4 regions of the Paenibacillus sp. FSL R5-0341 genome follow, and region 4 is predicted to be linked to each of the others. Evidence: riboswitches for the same ligand, from Rfam matches in the RefSeq annotation. Region 4 holds a riboswitch; each other region holds the start of a gene.
The links. Region 4 has a riboswitch for cyclic di-AMP ahead of MKX75_RS10110 (C40 family peptidase). Riboswitches for the same ligand answer to the same signal wherever they lie in the genome.
Positions count from the first base shown of each region.

Region 1 (5,104 bases), 2.2 Mb from region 4:
CGAAAGATCATTTCTCAATTTGAAAGAAGTCATTATTCGGATTGGCCGAAGGAAGAAAAGATTGTAGCTCTGTGCGCAGCTTTACTTCATGATCTTGGGCATGGGCCATTCTCTCACTCCATCGAGGAAGCTTTTGACATGAATCACGAAGATTGGACTTGTCGCATCATTACAGGTGATACCGAAGTAGGGGCGATCTTAAGACGGTATGCTCCTGATTTTCCTGAGAAAGTGGCTTCTGTAATTCAAAAAACGTATGAGCAGCCGATTGTGGTCAATCTGGTAACCAGTCCTCTTGATGCGGACCGAATGGATTACTTGCTCAGGGATGCTTATTTTACAGGAGTAAACTACGGAACAATCGACCTTGATCGTATCCTTCGCATGCTGCGCCCTTATCATGGACGGATTGTAGTCAAAGATTCAGGCATGCATGCTGTAGAGGATTACTTAATGTCTCGGTATCAGATGTATTGGCAGATTTACTTCCATCCGGTAACCCGTAGTTCCGAAATTATATTGCGGCAAATATTCAAGCGAGCGAAAACACTGATACATGAAGGTTTTCAATTCCGCTTCATGATCGATCCACTACCTCAATTATTTGAAGGAGAACTTTCGGTAGAGGAATATTTACAGTTGGATGAAGCTTTGATTCAGACGGCATTTACGCAGTGGCGCAAGGAGGACGATGCTGTTCTGAGTGAGTTATGCGAACGTTTTATGGATCGCAAGTTATATAAGTATGTAGAGCTTGAACAGACCGACTTGACAATGATGGAAGAGATTCGGGAAGCTTTTGTTCAGGCAGGTCTCAATCCCGAATATGATCTTGAAATTGATTTTCCGTCGGATAATCCGTATGATGTGTTTCGTCCGGATGAATCTACGGATAAGCAGATTCTGCTGCTCGATCGACAGGACAAGTTACATGAGTTGTCAGAGGTATCCGACATTGTCCGTTCCATCAGTGGGCTGCATCGGGGAAAACATCATTTGTATTACCCGCAAAACAAGGTGGATGCGATTATTCACGAATTACCGTCCCATATACGCCCCTATTTCTTGTAATGGTGAAGATACAACTTGGTGAAGAATTTCGATATCAAAACACTTTCTAAAAGAGCTATTTTTCATGATACAGTAATCTGCTTTAATGGGGAGTATATGTAGATCGACATAATTTTGTAAAAGAAAGTAGGTTGAGTCATCATAAGTAGCGATATATAGATCTAAATATCCGTGTATCTTCTATATATTGTAGTTTGTGAAGAAATGAGAGTAATGATGGGCAATCCACGGATTTTTAAAATTTTCTTTACGCAGCATTAAAATAATGGATTTTCTAAATTAAATTTCCAAGAGAAGATAGTCGTTAGTTCGACATGAAGGGAGATATAAACATGATGCTGTTCGACACACATACACATCTGGATGCACCACAATTCGACGAGGACCGCGAGGACATGATTCAGCGTGCTGTGGACGCCGGGGTTGGTCGCATGATCAACATTGGCTTTAACCGGGAGACGATTCCAACGACAATGAAACTGGCCGAAACGTATGACTTTATATATGCAGCTGTAGGGTGGCATCCGGTAGATGCGATCTCGATGCAGGAGGGCGATCTGGAGTGGATTGCATCTTTATGCAAGCATGAAAAAGTAGTTGCAATCGGTGAGATTGGATTGGATTATCACTGGGATACTTCACCGAAGGAAGTGCAGCATCGCGTATTACGACAACAGATTGCATTGGCTCGTGAAGTGAACATGCCAATTGTCATCCATAATCGGGATGCACACGAGGATATTATAAGAATTTTGCGTGAAGAGAAGGCGGGCGAGGTTGGCGGTGTGATGCACTCGTTCTCCGGCAGCTGGGAAACCGCGAAAAGTTGTCTCGATATGGGCTTCCATCTGTCCTTCGGAGGTCCAATCACATTCAAAAATGCAAAGCAGCCAAAAGAGGTTCTGGAGAAGGTTCCTATGGACCGGTTTTTCATTGAGACAGATGCGCCATATTTGACACCTCATCCGTACCGTGGAAAACGAAATGAGACAGCGCATGTACGTCTGGTTGCAGAGGCAGCTGCGGAAATTAAAGGCATTTCGGTAGAGGAAATTGCTGCAATAACCACCAAAAATGCCATGGAACGATTTGGGATTCGTTAAAAAAACGAGTAAATCAGGTGAAAAAGGGAGTTAAGCGGAGTTAATTTGCTCTTTGATCCAAATAAATCAAGAATATTACAATATTTTAACCAAATATTCAGAAAAACGTACTTGATCAACGCTTTACAACATGCATCAAAACAGGATATCATCTTTTCAGTGAATTGTTGTGCGGAAAATTGGACAGATGTTCGGGGGATGAACAAAGGGACACTTTCCGAGGAAGCAACATTACTTTCATGAATCAGTCTCGCTGAGTCTCCGTTAACGGAGAGCGGGGGAACCAATAGGGCTTAAACATCGGTGTATTTGGCCGGTGCGCATCATTCGCTGACCCAAAAGCAGCGAAAGGATCTGCGAAGCCGTATTTGATTTCTTCTTTGGGTCTCGGGGTGAATTCAAGGGCGTCCGCCATGAGCGGGTGACCTAAGATAGGGCGGCTCTCTTTCGCCCGAACCCGACAGCTAACCTCGCAAGCGGAAAAAGAGAGGCAACCTCGTGCATGAATTTCCGATATTCAGAATCATTCGGAAGCCACGAAAGAGTTCCTCTTACACTCTTTCTTTGGCTTTTTTGTTTTTGAATAAAAGAAATGTTGTCATCATACGGTAGGTATTCAGGAGGATGACATCATGTTGCGAAGATTGATTCATGGTGCAGAACCGGATTATGTTGGTCCAATCTGTGTTCTGTAGAAAATTTGGTATAGTCACGTCAAAGACATCATGCATTACTTTAGACGACGAGGCTATGAAGGAGGACGGAGAAGTGGGCACATTCCAACCAGAAGAGACCCATGAGTCACGATCATCCAGTAAGTCTTTCGCGTTGCGGTGGAAGCATGAGAACATGCGTCAAATGGCATTGATCGCGATTTTCTCAATTGCGCTTACAATCATGATCTTGTTAGTCGTTTACGGTCAGGCCGGGAAACAAATTTCACTGGTTATTGATGGCAAAGCTCAGGTGGTAGAGACTCGTACAGGAATGCTTCAGGAAATGCTGGAGGAGCAGTCAATCACAGTCAGCCCTCACGATAAGGTATCCATGTCCATGAACGGGGCGATTACAGATGGAGACCGAATCGTTATTGAGCGGGCCGTTCCAGTTAACATTACGGCAGACGGAGACACCAAGACTCTGTATACAACCGATTCATCGGTACAAGAGGCAATTCAAAAATCAGGTATTCAAGTTGCAAGTAATGACAAAGTGTATCCGGCGCTTGGAACTACAGTCAAAGCGGATATGAAAATCCGTGTAGTGCGGGTAACAAAGCGTACAGTGGATGTAGAACAACCGATCGCTTATAAAGTGATCAAAACGGCTGACCCTAGCTTGTACAAAGGGGATAACCGTGTTGTTGTAAACGGCAAAGAAGGCACACTTGTCCAGCATATCGAAAAGGTATTTCAGGATGGAGAATTGGTCTCCAAAAAAATGGTCGGCAAATCCGTCGCGAATAATCGTGTAGATAAAGTGATCGCAGTCGGCACCAAAGCAAAACCGGTCGTAAAAGAGCCTGTGATTCAGACCGTATCGGCTCAAACTTCAACAACCAAACAGGCAACAACAACGAACTCGAAGAAAACCTCTGCCTCGGGCAGCAAAGTGATTACCGTATCCGGAACTTCTTTTAAATACTCCAAAGTACTTAAAAATGTATCCATGACTGCCTACTCTTCCGAAGAGCCTGGCATCGGCACTAAAACAGCTTCCGGTACTCGTGTAACGGAAGGGCGCACCATTGCGGTTGATCCCAAAGTCATTCCAATTGGCTGGTGGGTATATATCGAAGGTCTGGGCTTCCGTCGTGCGGAAGATACAGGCGGTGCCATTAAAGGCAACAAAATTGATGTATATTATGACAGTGTGAAGCATGCTCTGAATTTTGGACGCAAGAAAGGCAAGACGGTCTACGTGATCGGTCCGGTGAAGCCGGAAGCGAACTAAAATCGTTTTACTTTGAAATGGGAATGCTATAAAATAGTTGCATGAATGATTCATGCGGAATATGCGGCGGAGGGGTCTGAATTCAGTCTCCCCCGCCGTTTGGCAGAGAAGAGGATATTCCTCTTCTTTTTGCGTTAGAAAGGAAGAAATGGAACATGATAAAAGAAGTCATAGTGGTGGAAGGCCGTGACGATACGGTAGCCATTCGTCGGGCCGTGGAAGCCGATACAATAGAAACAGGTGGATCAGCCATCAACCAGCGCATTTTGAAGCGGATTGCGCTTGCTCAGGAGAGACGGGGAGTCATCGTACTGACAGATCCGGATCATGCCGGCGAACGCATTCGTAAAATTATTGCGAACAAGGTCCCTGGCTGCAAGCATGCCTTCATTCCAGAAGCGGATGCGACGCGCAAAGGGGACATTGGAGTGGAGAACGCCTCACCGGAGGCGATACGGCACGCGCTGGAACGCGTACATACTTCATACGAAGGTGCTCCGAGTCTGATCGATTGGGAGGACCTGATCGCGGCAGGACTTATCGTGCATCCACAGGCTGCCGCACGTCGCATGGAGATGGGCAATCTGCTAGGCATCGGATATTGTAACGGGAAGCAGTTCCACAAGCGTCTCAGTGTATTTCAGATTACACGGGAAGAGTTCTCTACAGCATTAGCGCAAATTGAACGTGAAGGATTGTGAGCATATGAAGGACATGGAAGAGACGATAGAAATTGCAACGCCCAAGCGAACCAAAGAGATTATTCAAAGACACGGATTCTCATTCAAGAAAAGTCTGGGTCAGAACTTTCTGATTGATCAAAATATACTGAACAAAATCGTGAATGCAGCCGATTTGGACGAGTTCAAGGGCGCGTTGGAGATTGGGCCGGGTATTGGAGCACTTACGGAGCGTTTGGCTCGGGTAGCAGGTCCTGTCACAGCTGTAGAGATTGATCAGCGCTTGATCCCCATCCT
Region 1 covers NZ_CP150241.1:30,623-35,726, forward strand. The annotation lists gene MKX75_RS00145 (HD domain-containing protein) at 1-1,071, shown strand, start outside; gene MKX75_RS00150 (TatD family hydrolase) at 1,404-2,174, shown strand; cyclic di-AMP (ydaO/yuaA leader) riboswitch at 2,416-2,669, shown strand; gene MKX75_RS00155 (3D domain-containing protein) at 2,943-4,127, shown strand; gene rnmV (ribonuclease M5) at 4,283-4,828, shown strand; gene rsmA (16S rRNA (adenine(1518)-N(6)/adenine(1519)-N(6))-dimethyltransferase RsmA) at 4,833-5,104, shown strand, end outside.
Region 1: linked by a shared signal. The riboswitch ahead of MKX75_RS00155 (3D domain-containing protein) and the one ahead of MKX75_RS10110 (C40 family peptidase) in region 4 are both predicted to bind cyclic di-AMP.

Region 2 (5,104 bases), 2.1 Mb from region 4:
AAGATTTTTGCCCGGATGGGAACCGCTGATGATTTTGTTATGGCAGGTCAATGGTTTCCCAAACTAAGTGCCTATGAACCTGTGGGCAGGCGTGGACGAACAACGGAAGGCTGGAATCTGCACCAATACCACGGCAATTCGGAGTTTTACGCCGACTTCGGTATATATAGTGTGCGTATTCGGGTGCCTGAAACATACAAGGTGGCTGCTACCGGATTTCCAACGCAGCAAGCTGTAGTGAAGAATGGAGAAAAAGTCTATCAATTCTATGCCGATGATGTGCATGACTTCGCCTGGGCAGCCTCGCCCGATTTTGTGTACGCCGAAGAGCCATTCTCTGCGCCCAACGTTCCTGGTGTACGAATCAAGTTATATCTGGACCCTGCTCATCAGGATCTGAAAGAACGTTATTTCTACGCTGCGAAGGCCGCTCTATCCAATTATAGCAAATGGTTTGGTCCATATCCTTACGCCACCTTGTCCATCGTTGTTCCACCTAAAACGGGGAATGGTGCCGGGGGCATGGAATATCCCACGCTAATCACAGCCTTTGGAGCGGATGACACCACGCCAGGTTATGACCTGGAACGAACCGTAGTCCACGAGATTGGACATCAATACTTCTATGGCATGGTTGCCAGCAACGAGTTCGAGGAAGCTTGGCTGGATGAGGGGTTCACCTCTTATGCAGAAGACAAACTGATGGAGCAGGAATACGGACTGATCCCAAACCTGCCGGTGCAATCGGGACTGATTACGTCTCCTTCATCTTTAACACAAGAATCCTGGAAGTTCGATTCCCAGAACGAGTATGCAGCCAATGTCTACACACGTGGCAAGCTTGTATTGCTCGGTATTGAACATCAAGTCGGTGCGAAAAAGATGGAACGCATTCTCTCTACCTATGTGAAAAAGTACCGTTTCAAACATCCCACTTCGACTGACTTTCAAAAAGTTGTGGAACAAGTGACCCGTACTTCCTGGTCTGATTATTTTGAACAATATGTCTATGGTAACGGAATGGCTGACTTTGCTGTAGAGAAGATTCATGTTACACCCGTACAGAAAGACGGCCAAACATTGTACGAGTCATCCGTAACAATTGCGAAAAAAGGCAGTGATTACAACGCCGTTCCTGTTCGAATTGCTTTTGAAGACGGACATATCCTCACCAAGCAATGGGATGGCAAAGAAGATCGCATCACCTATAAATTAACTCACACATCTCCCGTGTCCTGGGCCATGACCGATCCCCTCTACACGATCGTGCTGGAGAACCGCCATATGAACAATTTCCTGAAAGCCGGACTGGATGAGCAGGCGAAGTCCCGCTGGAGCATGAGTGTAACCAAACTAATAGAAGCCATATTCGGAAGTCTGTCATGGTGAGGTGGAAACGGTGAAAGCGAAAATACGTGAAGGCTGGTTTCTCGTCCGTCAGCATATGTTCATTGCAGCACTTTTATTTCTTTATCAACTTATATGGGGATATTTCCTCTATCGAATGATACAATCGGCTGTCGTCCCACTACTCCTGCGTTATCCGGATACTGATGCCGGGGAGCTGAGTACGCTTTTGTTCAAAATGGAAAGCCAACTGAACCTGTCTACCCATCCGGAGGTTCATCGTTATCTGTGGATTCTGGGGGCTATGCTACTGCTTCGTATGTTAATCAGCCCCCTCATTCAGGCAGGACTGCTCTACTCGCTTCAGCACTATAATAGTACAGAAGAGCGAATTCCATTCGTCCGCGGGATTAAAAATCTGTGGAAACCGATGCTGCTGCTCCACACCATTCGTACATTATTGGTGCTTCTGCCTGGCTACTGGCTCGTGCCAAAGCTGTACTCGATTCTAATGGATGGATTTCATTCCCTTCAATTACTCTTGCCCGGCATACCTTATGTTGCTGCTTGGATCGTATATGGTTGGATTATTCACCACACCCTGCTCTACATGCAGTTCGGTGTTTCGGCACCGGAAGGGGAAGGTGGGGCTCACGGTACACTCAAGGCGCTCTGGATTGCACTGCGTCATCTCATCGCTGTGATCGGCATTGCACTGCTGCTGGGCGGAGTTCACCTGCTCGTCTTCGGGGCATTCACTTCAGCCTCATGGTTACTAACGGGACTCACCGGACTTATACTACAACAGACGTATCCACTTGCCAGATGTCTATTGAGCCTGTGGAAAATATGCGCCCATTTCCGGTTATGGCAGTCCAAAACATCCAAAGGTTAGAGCAGATAGTTTAAAAATTGTTACCATCACATGTTAAACTTATGGCCTGATATGTACTTATAAATAGGCAAACCTCAACCTTTCCCCGTCAAAGGTCGAGGTTTTTTTTGCTAATTTTGTTGCTAAACGTTGCCAAACCGGTACTCCTCTGTTACAATAATCGCAGTGAGTTTTTAGTAACAACTTTGTAATCTTTACATTCATATTTGTAACTACTTAAAATTAAATCGTCATTTCTTGATTTCGCAGGTGCATAACTAGCATAGCCAAATTCCTGGCACCTGGGAAGCGGGGGAACCAGTTATGGGTGAATTGATCTTGCTACAGAGGGATCATAGGGGACCTTCAACCGAATCCTTAAGCTAACCTCGCAGGCGTTGGAAGGGGTATATCTCTTGTTAAAGAAGAAATTAACCGCAGCTGTACTTAGCCTCACATTCGCGTTATCGCTTGGTGCAGGCAGCGCATTCGCAGATTCAAAGATGGACAAAGTAATTGATTCAGCAATGGGAACTACATACAAAAGTGGGGGAACAACGCTTAACGGCTTTGACTGCTCCGGATTTACACGGTATGTATTCGACAAATTGGGTATTGATTTGGCACGCCAATCGAGTTCCCAATTCGACATGGGTGATTCCGTATCCCGCATGGAGATGAGAGCTGGCGATCTGGTTTTCTTCAATACAACAGGTAAAGGCGTATCTCATGTAGGAATCTTTGTAGGGGATGGAAAGTTCGCACACTCCTCTTCTTCCAAAGGTGTTACGATCAGTGCATTGAGTGAAAACTATTGGGCCAATCGTTATGTTGGCGCTAAACGGATTATGAGCACGGACGCATATGAATCACTGGCCCTTGACTAGGGACAAGCTGAGCAACATGATGCTGTAACCATTAACCATACTGGAACGAAGCAAGAAGCATAACAGAACCGCCCGGTACATTCTCCGCAGGAATGTATCCGGCGGTTTTTTTGTGCTTCATTCCCTGTTCACGTTTTTACGTTGCAAGTTACACACGAGGTATATCCTGCGACATCAACAGGTTCATTTTTCGTTCGCTCGTCCGTGCCCTTATGATGTTTTTACCCATCCCGTTATAATATAAACGGAATTACCGGAACTTTTGTTTCATTTTTTTCCTGGAAAGGGAGACTTGCTAAATGAACAGCTCTTTTGTAGAGTGGACAGAGAGTTTGGTAATGAATGAGAGGAGCGTGCAGATGTATGAATGAAGCCCCTGTAACGTTTCATGTTGTACCCATGCAAGAAGAACATGCGGAGCTTATCTGCAGTTGGCAGTATGACCCGCCTTACAATATCTATAGCTGGCTACCCTGGGAGCAGATGAAAGCACTGGAAGTGGAGTTTGGGGATGCACAGCTGCGACAGGAACAATATGCTATTGTTCTAGATCAGCATGATCGGATCTGCGGATTCGCTCAATACTTCCCACTTCAAGGGGTAACCCGGATTGGCCTCGGCATGCATCCAGAGCTTTGTGGTCAGGGTCAAGGGAAAGCTTTTGTCACCGCCATTGTACAGGAAGCCATTCGCCGGAATCGGACGAATGAGATCGATCTGGAAGTTCTCACCTGGAATGCCCGTGCCATTCAAGTCTATCTGAAGAATGGATTTGTCACCCAGGATACATACGAACGACAGACCCCAAGCGGTTTAATGCCCTTTCACTGTATGGTTTATGAGGGGCCTCGTGAGTAGAATTCATTGCAAAACAGCCAAATCTGCCCCTTGTTATGTGATTAGTTCAAAAAATTACCACAAAATGCTATGATGTCACTACAGGTTCCGTTATAATGATATGGATAGTTTCAGGTTAGATGATCTTTCATTCTGGAGGGGACATAAGGGATGCACAAATGGATCATGAGCGGGGTATTTTTTGCAGCATGCGCTTTAGCTATTGTTTTAATGTTTACGCTTCCAGGGAAAGAGGAAGTGGCTGAAGAAGCGAAACCAACCATGCCGGAAGTGACGATGGATGCAGGACAGGCTGAGGCACTGGTCAAAGCCAATTGTATTTCCTGTCACGGGGATCAGCTTCAAGGTGGCGTAGGACCTGCTCTGGCGAACATCGGCAGCCAGGATGATCTGGAGAAGATCTATTCCACGATTGTCAAAGGTAAAGGTGGCATGCCTGCCTTCAAGGGCAGACTGCAGGATGAAGAGATTGCCAATATCGCCATGTGGCTGTCAGAGAAGAAATAATCTTTGCACACGCATAACAAAGAGGCCCTTAATCCCCTGTTGGGAGAATAAGAGCCTCTTTGTTCTATCCTTTACTGAGCTTCTGGCGCTTGCTCAGCCAGGAAGGCCTCGACTTCACGTGCGGACGGCATCCCGGACTGGGCGCCGAGCTTCGTCACGGATAACGCGGCCGCACCCATGGCGAAGCCTACGGCCGCGTCCAAAGTCTCACCGCGCGCGAGGGCTACTGCCAACGCGCCGTTGAAGCAATCGCCAGCGCCGGTCGTATCGACGGCGCTTACGGCGTAGCCGGGCGCACGGCACGCGCCGGCACGCCCTGCTTGTACGCGGCCGCCAGGCGCCGCCGCGTACACAGCCCCCTCGGGGCCGAGCGTCGTGACGACAGCGGCCCCGAGGGATGCGGCGAGCTCTGCGACCGCCGCATCCAGGTCTTCCGGCCGGAGATGATCCCGGCCGGTAAGCACGGCGAGCTCACTGCGGTTCGGCGTGACAACGTCGACGCACCGCAGGAGCTCCTGGGGCAGACCCGGCACCGCGGGAGCCGGGTTGAGCACCACCAGTGCGCTGCCTTCAGCCGCCAGTTGGGCGGCGCGGGTGACCGCTGGCAGCGGAATCTCCAGCTGCAGCAGCA
Region 2 covers NZ_CP150241.1:109,999-115,102, reverse strand. The annotation lists gene MKX75_RS00555 (M1 family metallopeptidase) at 1-1,389, shown strand, start outside; gene MKX75_RS00550 (hypothetical protein) at 1,400-2,242, shown strand; cyclic di-AMP (ydaO/yuaA leader) riboswitch at 2,497-2,634, shown strand; gene MKX75_RS00545 (C40 family peptidase) at 2,638-3,108, shown strand; gene MKX75_RS00540 (GNAT family protein) at 3,472-3,966, shown strand; gene MKX75_RS00535 (cytochrome c) at 4,117-4,473, shown strand; gene rbsK (ribokinase) at 4,545-5,104, opposite strand, start outside.
Region 2: linked by a shared signal. The riboswitch ahead of MKX75_RS00545 (C40 family peptidase) and the one ahead of MKX75_RS10110 (C40 family peptidase) in region 4 are both predicted to bind cyclic di-AMP.

Region 3 (5,104 bases), 650 kb from region 4:
CAAGTATCCTGTTCGGTGTGGCTCTGTTAGCATCAGGTCAGAACTCTACCCTCACAGGTACACTCGCTGGACAAATAGTTATGGAAGGTTTCCTGAACATTCGAATTCCGGCTTGGCTGCGCAGACTGGTCACCCGTCTGATCGCCATCATCCCGGCGGTGATTGTCACAGCCATTGCAGGAGAACACGGCACAGAAGAACTACTCATTTTGAGCCAGGTCGTGCTTTCTCTTCAATTACCTTTTGCTGTAATTCCCCTGGTGATGTTCACAAGTGATAAAAAAAGCATGGGTGCATTCGCCAACAAATTGTGGCTCAAAATCATCTCATGGATCATTGCCGCTGTTATCGTTGTGCTGAATGTATATCTGATCATTCAGACGATCCGGTTGTTCTAATCTCGTCCTAATCAACTAAATGTCAAAAAGGCTGATCACTCCGGTATGCTATACCCAAGTTGATCAGCCTTTTTTGTTGCTGCACAGCAACGTGTTTTCATTTAGAGTAGAACCTCTTGAACGCAATCATCTAATTCTGATTTGGTATCAGTAACGGCAGGAGCTGATCCAATGAATCAACGGTCCAATCCGCACGGTCGTCATCGGAGAGTTCCGGTTGGAATCTCCCATAACCCTGCATGATTCGAATCGTGTGCATACCCATCTTCCGGGCAGGAATAATGTCGTTATCGATCCGATCCCCGACCATGACAGCTTCCTCTGGTTCACAGCCTGCCTGTTTCAAGGCCACAGCGTATAACTCAGGGTCTGGCTTGGACACTCCTTCTTCGGCTGAACACGCCAGAACATCAACATACTTCCGCAAGCCGTAGCTCTCCAGTCTCTCTTCCGTTCCAGGACTCTGATTGGCAATAATGCCAATGCGATAATACCGTGACAACTGCTGCAGAACGGAATCCGCTGAAGGAAAAGGACGTTCAAGATCTTTTTGAAACTTCAGCTTGTCCTGAATCTGTTTCCGGTGGCCCTCGTCTTCAATGAATGTGCGAATCGCCACTCTCATGGGCCATTGCTCGTATTTCCGGTAACAGCTCGCGAACAGTTCGCGTACCGCCTCAATTTCTACTGGATACCCTAAAGCACAAGCTTCACGGACGAACTGTCCGATAATATCATCAACCGGCTCCCATTCATCCACCAGCGTATCTCCAACATCAAAAAATAACCACTTTAACCCACTCACATCCGGCATGCCAATTCCTCCCTGTAAGCATAAAAAAAGAAGACCCACCATCACGCATGAGTCTCCTCAAATTTCCGTTTATCGATGAATCAATTTCATAATACCTTGAGTGAATTTGATTCTAATACATTCAATTATAACAGGCACCTAACACCTGAGCAATCACAAGCTATGGCATTAACCATTGAGGAGAAAGCCGACTTCCCCATTGAGCGAATATACAATCCGGTCTGCGCCCATCCCGCGATAGATGCCCTTTGGATGACTCTGCTCCGTGATGACGCACAGGGATTTCGAAGTCCATGAACGGCAGATCTGTAAATAACGACAGGTCAGATTCAGGCTGTTCTCGAAAATAAACACGTTGCCTACGCTACCCTGCGGCAAAAACCATTTTTGAGCTGCAGCCGTATTCATGCGAATGACATGCTCTACCCCGATTCTGCGGAGTCTCCGCTCTTCCCCTGCACTGTTGGTTAGAACGGCAAACGGCATTTTTTTGTACATCAGCAATTTGATAAATTTGCGTCCTGCTTCATTTGGAGCAGTCACTAAGATCATCTCAGTATCCATCATTCGTTCCTCCCTTGGCGTGAAAAGACAACAAAAAAGAAGCGTGGGGGACCAAGGCCTCCCGAACGCTTCTTAAATAACCCATGGCGAAAACGCCATGAACCAGCGTACGGCTTGTTGCCTCTCCCTTTAACGCTTACGAGGTTAGCTGACGGATTCGGGCGCGAGAGTCGCCCTATTTCCGGCTGTCACCGGAAAATTCACCCCATGAATGCCTACTGTCCTGGACAGCGCATTCCGTTGGTTCCCCCGTTTCCCACTCATGAATGAATGGAAACTCAGCGATTAAAACATCGTTCGTATATCTTAAAGTAAGATCGAGCGATATTATCGTTTGTTTCGTTTTTCAAGTACAATTTAGTTTAAATTGAAATTACGTTATGAATCATACACCCGCGCCATGACGCTGTAAAGTCCGCACAGATCACCGAATCGGCAGATTTCTGCCAATACTCATCCATAATAACGCTTACAATAAGGTTATACTCTATCCATCTCTTCAAGGCTATCTAATTCTCACGCTGACGAAAATCACTTCGCAATTCATTCACGTATTCTGCACAAGTTGCCTGTTTTGATTCTTTTAACACCACATTAGTTTTGCAATATTTAATTGCAACCAATATAATAGAAGATATAAGAGTATATCAATGGAGGCGATTTAGATGACAGTCTACGATTACAAAGTGAATACCCTTCGCGGTCAAGAAGTTGAAATGTCCGACTACCGTGACAAAGTGCTCCTGATTGTGAATACGGCAAGCTCATGCGGCCTTACTCCTCAATTCAAAGGTCTGCAAGAACTGCAAGACAAGTTCCAGGATGCTCCATTTGAAGTTCTTGGTTTCCCAAGCAACCAGTTTGCACAGGAAAAAGGTTCTTCCGATGATATTGCCGAGTTCTGTCAGATGAATTATGGCGTAAGCTTCCCTATGTTTGAGAAAATTGATGTGAACGGCTCAAGCGCTCACCCTCTCTTCCAGCACCTTAGCACAGAAGCTCCTGGCCTGCTCGGCTCCAAAGCAATCAAATGGAATTTCACCAAATTCCTTGTGGATCAGAACGGACAGGTCATTAAACGTTATGCTCCCAAAACAACACCGGATAAGATTGAAGAAGATATCAAGAACTTACTCCAAAAATAATGCACAGGCCACCCGTAGCCGGAAAGGTAGAGCTCCATTACCTCCGATCATGGATGGCCTTTTTTTCAACCCCGATGTCAGACTGTTCAAAAAAGACAAAAAAGAAGCTTTCCAATAACGGAAAGCTTCTTCTTCATCGTTCATATGATGCGGTCGAGAGGACTCGAACCTCCACGGGCATACGCCCACTACCCCCTCAAGATAGCGTGTCTGCCATTCCACCACGACCGCATGTCGTAAATAATCGGCAACAGAATTGATTATACCGGGTTCTGTTCTAAAAGTAAAGTGTTTTTTAATACTTCTTTTTCAACTAGGCATTTTCATCAAAAATCGCATATTCTCGTCATCTTTACCCATGAACTGCATATTATTAGATTCGATCCCCTCTTTTTCGGTAAGAGCCGATCTTGTTGATTCATTTATATATAGTCCCCCCTACATTTCTCAAACATTTAACTTTAAATGTTATATAAAATAACACTAATATTGAATTTCAGATTTAATCCATTGAATTTCAATGACACCATTGACAAAAAGCGGACATTTATGGGATGATAACTATCATATAATTCGGATTTTCAAACATAAAGCAAACAATAAGGAATATAAATGTTAATTAAAGTGACATTTAGCGAACACAGGAGGCGAATGATTGTGAACCGTGGGAATAAGCTGCTCGATTATGTTAAACTGCTTGATTCCTCTATTCAGGTTGGAGGGTTCACCCATTCCTTCGGCATGGATATCCATATCAAGGAGGGTACCATTCGTAATGCTGAAGATCTCGAATCATTCATGCGTTGTCAGTTGCACCCCAGCATCGTTCGTCTTGAAGGCATGGCCATCAAAGGCATCTATACCGCAGCAGATCACAAGGATACATGGCGGATAGCCCTGATCGACAAGCTCGTACATGTTCAGCGAACTCCTGGAGATCTCAGAGAAGAAGCTGCTACGATGGGTAAACGATTGATCAGACTCGCACGCGCTCTGCACCCCTGGATTGATTTCAGCCAGCTCGAACAGACCTTCGCCAAATATGATTCGGTTGGCTGCCTCTCCACTGTTCACGCCTGGATTAACCACCACCTCGATATCCCTGTCGAGGCGGCAGTTCTTGGTTATCTGCATTCAGCCATGAATGCCTGCATAACCGAAGCCTCCAAAGTCATTCCCCTGAACACTGATACAACCAAAGATCTGACGGTACGCCTGGCCGCAGATCTGGAGAATGAATGGAACACCGTCAGCGCCTCGGCTGCGGATGGACTGGCACAGCCAACCTCGATGTCCATGAAATCGTTTTTCCCCAGTTTCCATATGCTTGGAGCTGGACTTCATGCCTACAGGGCCTAATCCTTGTCCACCTACTCCTACACCTGCTCCCCTTCATTCAGACACAAAAAAAACACGCGGCAACCTCCTTGCCGACGTGTTTTTTGTCATTTCATTGGTTTATTTAACGTATTTGCGCCATTTTACATCACAAAATACACTTTTTTCCGTCTTTTTTAATTGTTAGATGACGGATTTACGTATATAATAAAATATACAGCTCGCATTTCTATATATTCTACATGAAGAAAGAGCGACTGAATACTACATTCTAACCAGGGGTGAACCCTTTTGAACAAGAAAAAGCCAGTGACTCCGTTCGGATGGGCCATCAAACGACGGCTAACCGAACTTCAAGTGGATCAGAAGACCTTTTGTGAACAGCATGGCATCCCACCCTATCGTTTATCCAATCTCATTCACGGCACACGCAAAGCAACTCGATTCAGACACTTGGTCGCTGATATTTTGGATATTCCAGATGAACTGAGATAAGATTTCTGCCAAAGGAGGACCCCATCCATGAGACATGTTACATCCGATCTGGAGAGGCTGTCGTTCCACTCCATAACTCACCAGCTCATCATCGTTGATCACGATTGGATTATCCAAAGTTGTAACCGTGCTTGGCAACAGGAACTCGGTCAACTATTACCGAACCCGGATGCGAACAGCACTCATAGACATTACCTGCATCTGTTGGAAGCCTGGGCATTACAAGGCAAGAACGCCAATATGGCACTTGTCGCACAGAATTTGAAAGAACGCGGAACACCCTTTAGTCGAAATCATACATATGACATCTGCGTGTATACGGTATACAACGAAGAGAGGTGGTTTCGTGT
Region 3 covers NZ_CP150241.1:1,543,790-1,548,893, reverse strand. The annotation lists gene MKX75_RS06855 (Nramp family divalent metal transporter) at 1-398, shown strand, start outside; gene MKX75_RS06850 (HAD family hydrolase) at 529-1,212, opposite strand; gene MKX75_RS06845 (hypothetical protein) at 1,381-1,779, opposite strand; cyclic di-AMP (ydaO/yuaA leader) riboswitch at 1,895-2,070, opposite strand; gene MKX75_RS06840 (glutathione peroxidase) at 2,442-2,921, shown strand; tRNA gene MKX75_RS06835 (tRNA-Leu) at 3,070-3,152, opposite strand; gene MKX75_RS06830 (urease accessory UreF family protein) at 3,579-4,280, shown strand; gene MKX75_RS06825 (hypothetical protein) at 4,551-4,754, shown strand; gene MKX75_RS06820 (hypothetical protein) at 4,782-5,104, shown strand, end outside.
Region 3: linked by a shared signal. The riboswitch ahead of MKX75_RS06845 (hypothetical protein) and the one ahead of MKX75_RS10110 (C40 family peptidase) in region 4 are both predicted to bind cyclic di-AMP.

Region 4 (5,104 bases):
CTGTCAGGTGAGAAAGTAAGAGTAGTACGGGACGAGCTGGAGTCAAACGATGTAACCGGGATTGTCGTTGCCTGGGATGGCGAGCAGGTATTGATCCGGCGGCAAAATAGACGTGTCGTCAAGCTAGATCGCAGTTACCGATATCAGCTGTTCAGCGAACCGCGCCAGAGTCCACTTGGTGAGTAGCAATCGCTTATGATTGTGGCAAAGCCATGAGCATTTATATGTTTGGAATTACCATGATTTCTTGGCATAATTGGCTCACTCGGGAGAGAAAATAGGTACAGTGGAAACGATCTGTAACTATAGCTGAGAGGGTGTGCTACAAGACATGACATTGATGAATGATAAAGTTCATGCCTACAAGGATCAGATTGGAGCATTAAGCGATGTGCTGCCAGGAGTGGTGAAGTCGTATCATGAGTTTACTGGAGAATGCTTTCAGCCTGGCGTGATTGATGCGAAGACAAAACAGCTAATTGCCCTCGGAATAGGACTGTTCGCCAACAATGAGGTATGTACCTTTTACCATGTAGAAGAAGCTCGTGCCAAGGGTGCAACTGATCAGGAGATCATGGAGACCGTTGCCGTTGCCGGAGCTGTAGGAGGCGGACATGCCCTGTCTCAGGGTGCGATGCGAGTGCAGAAGGCGTTGCATTAAACTTAGGAAATATATGAAAAAATAAAACATGGTCATACCCTGTTAGCACAGGAGTATGACCATGTTTTATTTAAAGTTCATCTTTACTTGTTTTACTGTTAAGTGTTTTATTGTATTTGTCTACGTCAGCAAATTTTTCCATTACGGAATAGCGTGCCTTATAATTTATTACTGACGATTTAGTCCGATATTCAATGGTGGATCGGTCACTGGTCCACTTATAAATAAAAGCGTTATTATAGCTTTCGAGCTCTGGTTTACCATATTTGTTCGTAAGCTCTTCCAAAATTTCATCAGATTCCGGATTAGTTAGAGTACCAAAATCGTAACTTGCTTCAATCAGTAAGTAATCGTCCAAAGGATATTCATATGCTTGCTTCATCATGTCCTCTAATTGCTTATCCAATGTCTTTCGTATCTCGTCTTTTCTTGCGTCCGTCGTATTTTCGTTATCAAGTTCCTCACGCAATTGGTTGTTATCTTCTATTTTTTCTGATATTCCTTCATTAGTAAAGGAGTATTCTGCGTCTGCAGTCTTACCCAGAACCACCACATCGGAATAATTAATACTTTTTTCATGATCATTATGTACTTTTTCTTCATAGTTTGTGTTTTCGTTTTTTTCTTCAGATGAAATGACCTTTTTTATTTTACTCCCCCAAGATACTTCTCTGAAATCTTTAACTGTTTCACTACTGCATCCTAAACTACCTATTACTAAAATAACAAAACTTAAAACAAACAATAACTTTTTCAATTGTTCTCCTCACTCCTTTGATTTCCTAAAACATTTTACAATGTTTAAGAAATCAGTTGAAGACAAAAAATGGTTACAAAAAAGGCATCAGGTTATATACCGATGCCTTTTTGTGTATGAATTACATTTTGCCCAACATTTTATCGTACATAAATTGTCCAGTTACCCGACGTGCTGTCACATAACGATCATTGAAGTATGGATTCGATAACTTCGTAATACTTACACCTTTACTACTGGAGGCATGTGCAAATTGTCCGCCGCCAATATATACACCTGTATGTGAAATGCCTTTGCCCATCGTATTGAAGAACACCAGATCACCTGTGCGAATGTTACTTTTGGATACCGGAGTACCTGCTTTGGCTTGCTGCTGCGAAGTACGTGGCAATTCAATGCTGTATTTGTTGAAAAGATATCTCATAAACCCGGAACAGTCGAAGCCGGCCAAAGTCGTGCCACCCCACTTGTAAGGTATACCTGTCATGTTGTTCACTACGGAGTTGATACTGCTTGCCTCTGTGCTTGTTGCCCCGGATGTAAATAGTACAGCTGCTCCAAAAATGGAGATTATCAGTTTTTTCAAAATCAATGTTCTCCCTTCGATGCCTACGGAGTTAGCTAAGGGTTCGGTAGAAGGTTCCCTATATTTCCTATGTATAAGAATAATTCACCCAAAATGGTTCCCCCGTTTTCAAACATGAAACTCGGCAATGAATAATTAAGTTTTTGTAACTATTTGAAACTATATTGCATAAATGCGTAATTGTCAAACCCATTTAAACCCCTTCGTAATACCTCAATGTTAGCGGAATTAAGGTTTTTATATGAAAGAAGGGATCAAGTCTGGGTATCATTCATGACAAAAACGTCATTATTGATTCGCTTAAGACGATTTTGGATAAATAAATAGGTTTGTCATGAGTTAAAAGAACTATTCCGTAATGTTCAATTAAAGAGATTATATTCATTAAGTTGCATATATTGACAAAAATCGATTTATTGCATATTATCTTCTTATCCAATCCACATATTGGATGAAAATTGATTTTATTGTGTTATAAATTCAAATAAAGGAGGTTAAGGGACTAGTTTTATAAGTAAGGTAGAAGTGGGAGATTTATAAAAACAAAATAGGAGAGTGTTATCTTTGAAAGCAAAAAAAATAGTTACTTTTATTCTGGCATGTACGATGGTCTTCTCAGCAGTTGGAATGGCGGTTCTTCCTGTAACAACGGTATCAGCTGCTGATGCTTCAGGCACAACAGCAAGTATATCTGATATTCTGAAGAACCAGCTGCCAGATGGAGGTTGGAGAAAAGACTACAAACAAACAAGTGGAGAATGGGCGAAGTCCACCATCGACAACAAGGCTACATACTCAGAAATTAGAAGATTGGCGAAGGAATTCAAAAAGACCAATGATCCGCGATACTCCACAGCTGCAATCAAAGGAATTAACTTTTTGATCAACATGCAGTATTCAAACGGCGGATGGCCACAAGTCTATCAAAGCTCGGGATATCACAAACACATCACTTACAATGATGATGCAATGATTAATGTAATGATCATGCTGGATGAAGTAGCAACGCGCAAAGGTGACTTCTCGTTTATCGACAGCACACTTGCTAACCGCAGTAAAAATTCAGTTGCCAAAGGTGTAGATGCGATTCTGAATACACAGGTCGTTTCAGGCGGTAAGCTGACAGCATGGGGACAACAACATGATTCCAGTTCCCTTAAACCGGCAAGCGCAAGAATCTATGAAGTACCATCACTGACGGCTGGAGAGAGTGTAACGATTGTTAAATTCCTGAAAACCAGACCTGCTAACGCTAAAATTACAGCATCCATTAAAGGAGCTGAAGCTTGGTTTAACAAAGTCAAAATTACGGGCTACAAGTATGAAAGAGCGAACGGAGACAGCAAAATTATTGCTGATTCCAAAGCTGCACCGATCTGGGCTCGCTTCTATGAAGTGGGGACAGATAAACCGATCTTTATTGGTCGTGACGGGGTAGTTAAATATAAACTAAGTGATATTGATAAAGAAAGAAGAGGCGGTTACGCATGGTATGGCAACTGGCCTTCCAAGCTGTAACTCGTAACATGCCTAAGGTTTCACAAAGTTAATCCCTAGTAACGATAAGTAAAGCCCGAATCAGACATGGACGTCTGGCTCGGGCTTTATTGTTATTATTTTCAGTGTTGACATGATAAATTGTACATGATATATTATTTCTTGTCGCCAAGATATATCACGAAGATATACAATATGCGGTCGTGGCGGAATTGGCAGACGCGCACGGTTCAGGTCCGTGTGGGCTAACCCCCCGTGGAGGTTCGAGTCCTCTCGACCGCATCATAAGAATGAAAAAAGGTTTCTTGTAAGGCTAACGCCTTCGGGGAACCTTTTTGTTTTGTACCATAAAATCGTCTAATAGGTTACTGAGCGGACACGTGGATACTATCGATATTCGGACCTTCAGTACCGGTCGTTACAACTTTAATGGTATTGCTTCCCGAGTTCATGGGTACTTGAATTGTTTTTTCACCCCAGGTAGACCAGCTTCCCGTTGCAGTAAATGGGGTATTGCTGATCACTTTGGTCCCATTCACGAATACATCAAGGTTACGGGTGCCACTTTCCAACGCATAACGAAACTTTATGTTCTTGGTGCCGCTTATCGTATTGTTGATGTTATTCCATTGAATGCCTGAGTTCGTCAACGCATTGAAATTAACATACCCTGAGCCTGTGTATCCAGGATAGATCGTCTCAATTGCAGCATCGGAGAGAGTTGTTCCTGTCTCCGCTTCATACGTAGTGCCATTCCCCGTATTACCCCCACCGCTGCTCGTAATATTAGCTACAAACGTAGTTACACTTTGAGCAGGGAGTTGAGCAGTAAAGGTTGCATTGGACACCGTAATTGGTGCTCCGCTTGCCAGATTGCGACTGCTATCGGTTACCCATGAGGATACCGTGGAAGCATTGCCATTTTGCAAAACAAATTTCTGACTCGTTGCAGAAGTGCTTCTGTTGATTGCCACAATAACAACCTTGTTATCCCCTTTGTAGGCAGAAACGAATGTGTTCGTATCCGGGTTCTTGGTTGCATCTACTCTAAGATAGCCTGGACGTACAAATTTGGAGAAGTGAGCCATATTATAACCGCGTTTACTAATCGTTCCGTCCTCTTTCATCGGACCATACTGTCTGCGGATGTACCACCATACATAAGCTTGGAAATCACCTTCGACCATAGCGCTGTGCATGTGATAGGACACGTCAAGCGCTTCAGGCCAGCGGTCCGCGGAGTTGCTATCGCTATTCGGATAATAGACTTCAGTCATCCATAGTTCTTTACCGGCTCCTTTTTGCTTGAAGAGTGGATATGCGAAATCTTTGATCTGGGTTCCGTACGTGTGTGCCCCCAGAATGTCCATATTAGCGAGCGCCTGCGGGTCATTCAGAATCGGATCAGATATGTTTTTGAGATACTGGAAGGACTCGGGTGCCATCACTTTTGTACCTTGAATGGAGCCTGCATTCTCTTTCATAAAACGAAGGATTTCCTGAGGTGTCCACCAAGTCCAGTCATGTGCATAATCCGGCTCATTTTGTACCGAAATGGCATACAGGTCCACGCCGTTATTTTTCATGTAGGTTACAAAGTCAT
Region 4 covers NZ_CP150241.1:2,198,452-2,203,555, forward strand. The annotation lists gene MKX75_RS10095 (hypothetical protein) at 1-186, shown strand, start outside; gene MKX75_RS10100 (carboxymuconolactone decarboxylase family protein) at 332-661, shown strand; gene MKX75_RS10105 (hypothetical protein) at 732-1,418, opposite strand; gene MKX75_RS10110 (C40 family peptidase) at 1,540-2,004, opposite strand; cyclic di-AMP (ydaO/yuaA leader) riboswitch at 2,010-2,141, opposite strand; gene pelA (pectate lyase) at 2,560-3,522, shown strand; tRNA gene MKX75_RS10120 (tRNA-Leu) at 3,699-3,783, shown strand; gene MKX75_RS10125 (carbohydrate-binding protein) at 3,867-5,104, opposite strand, start outside.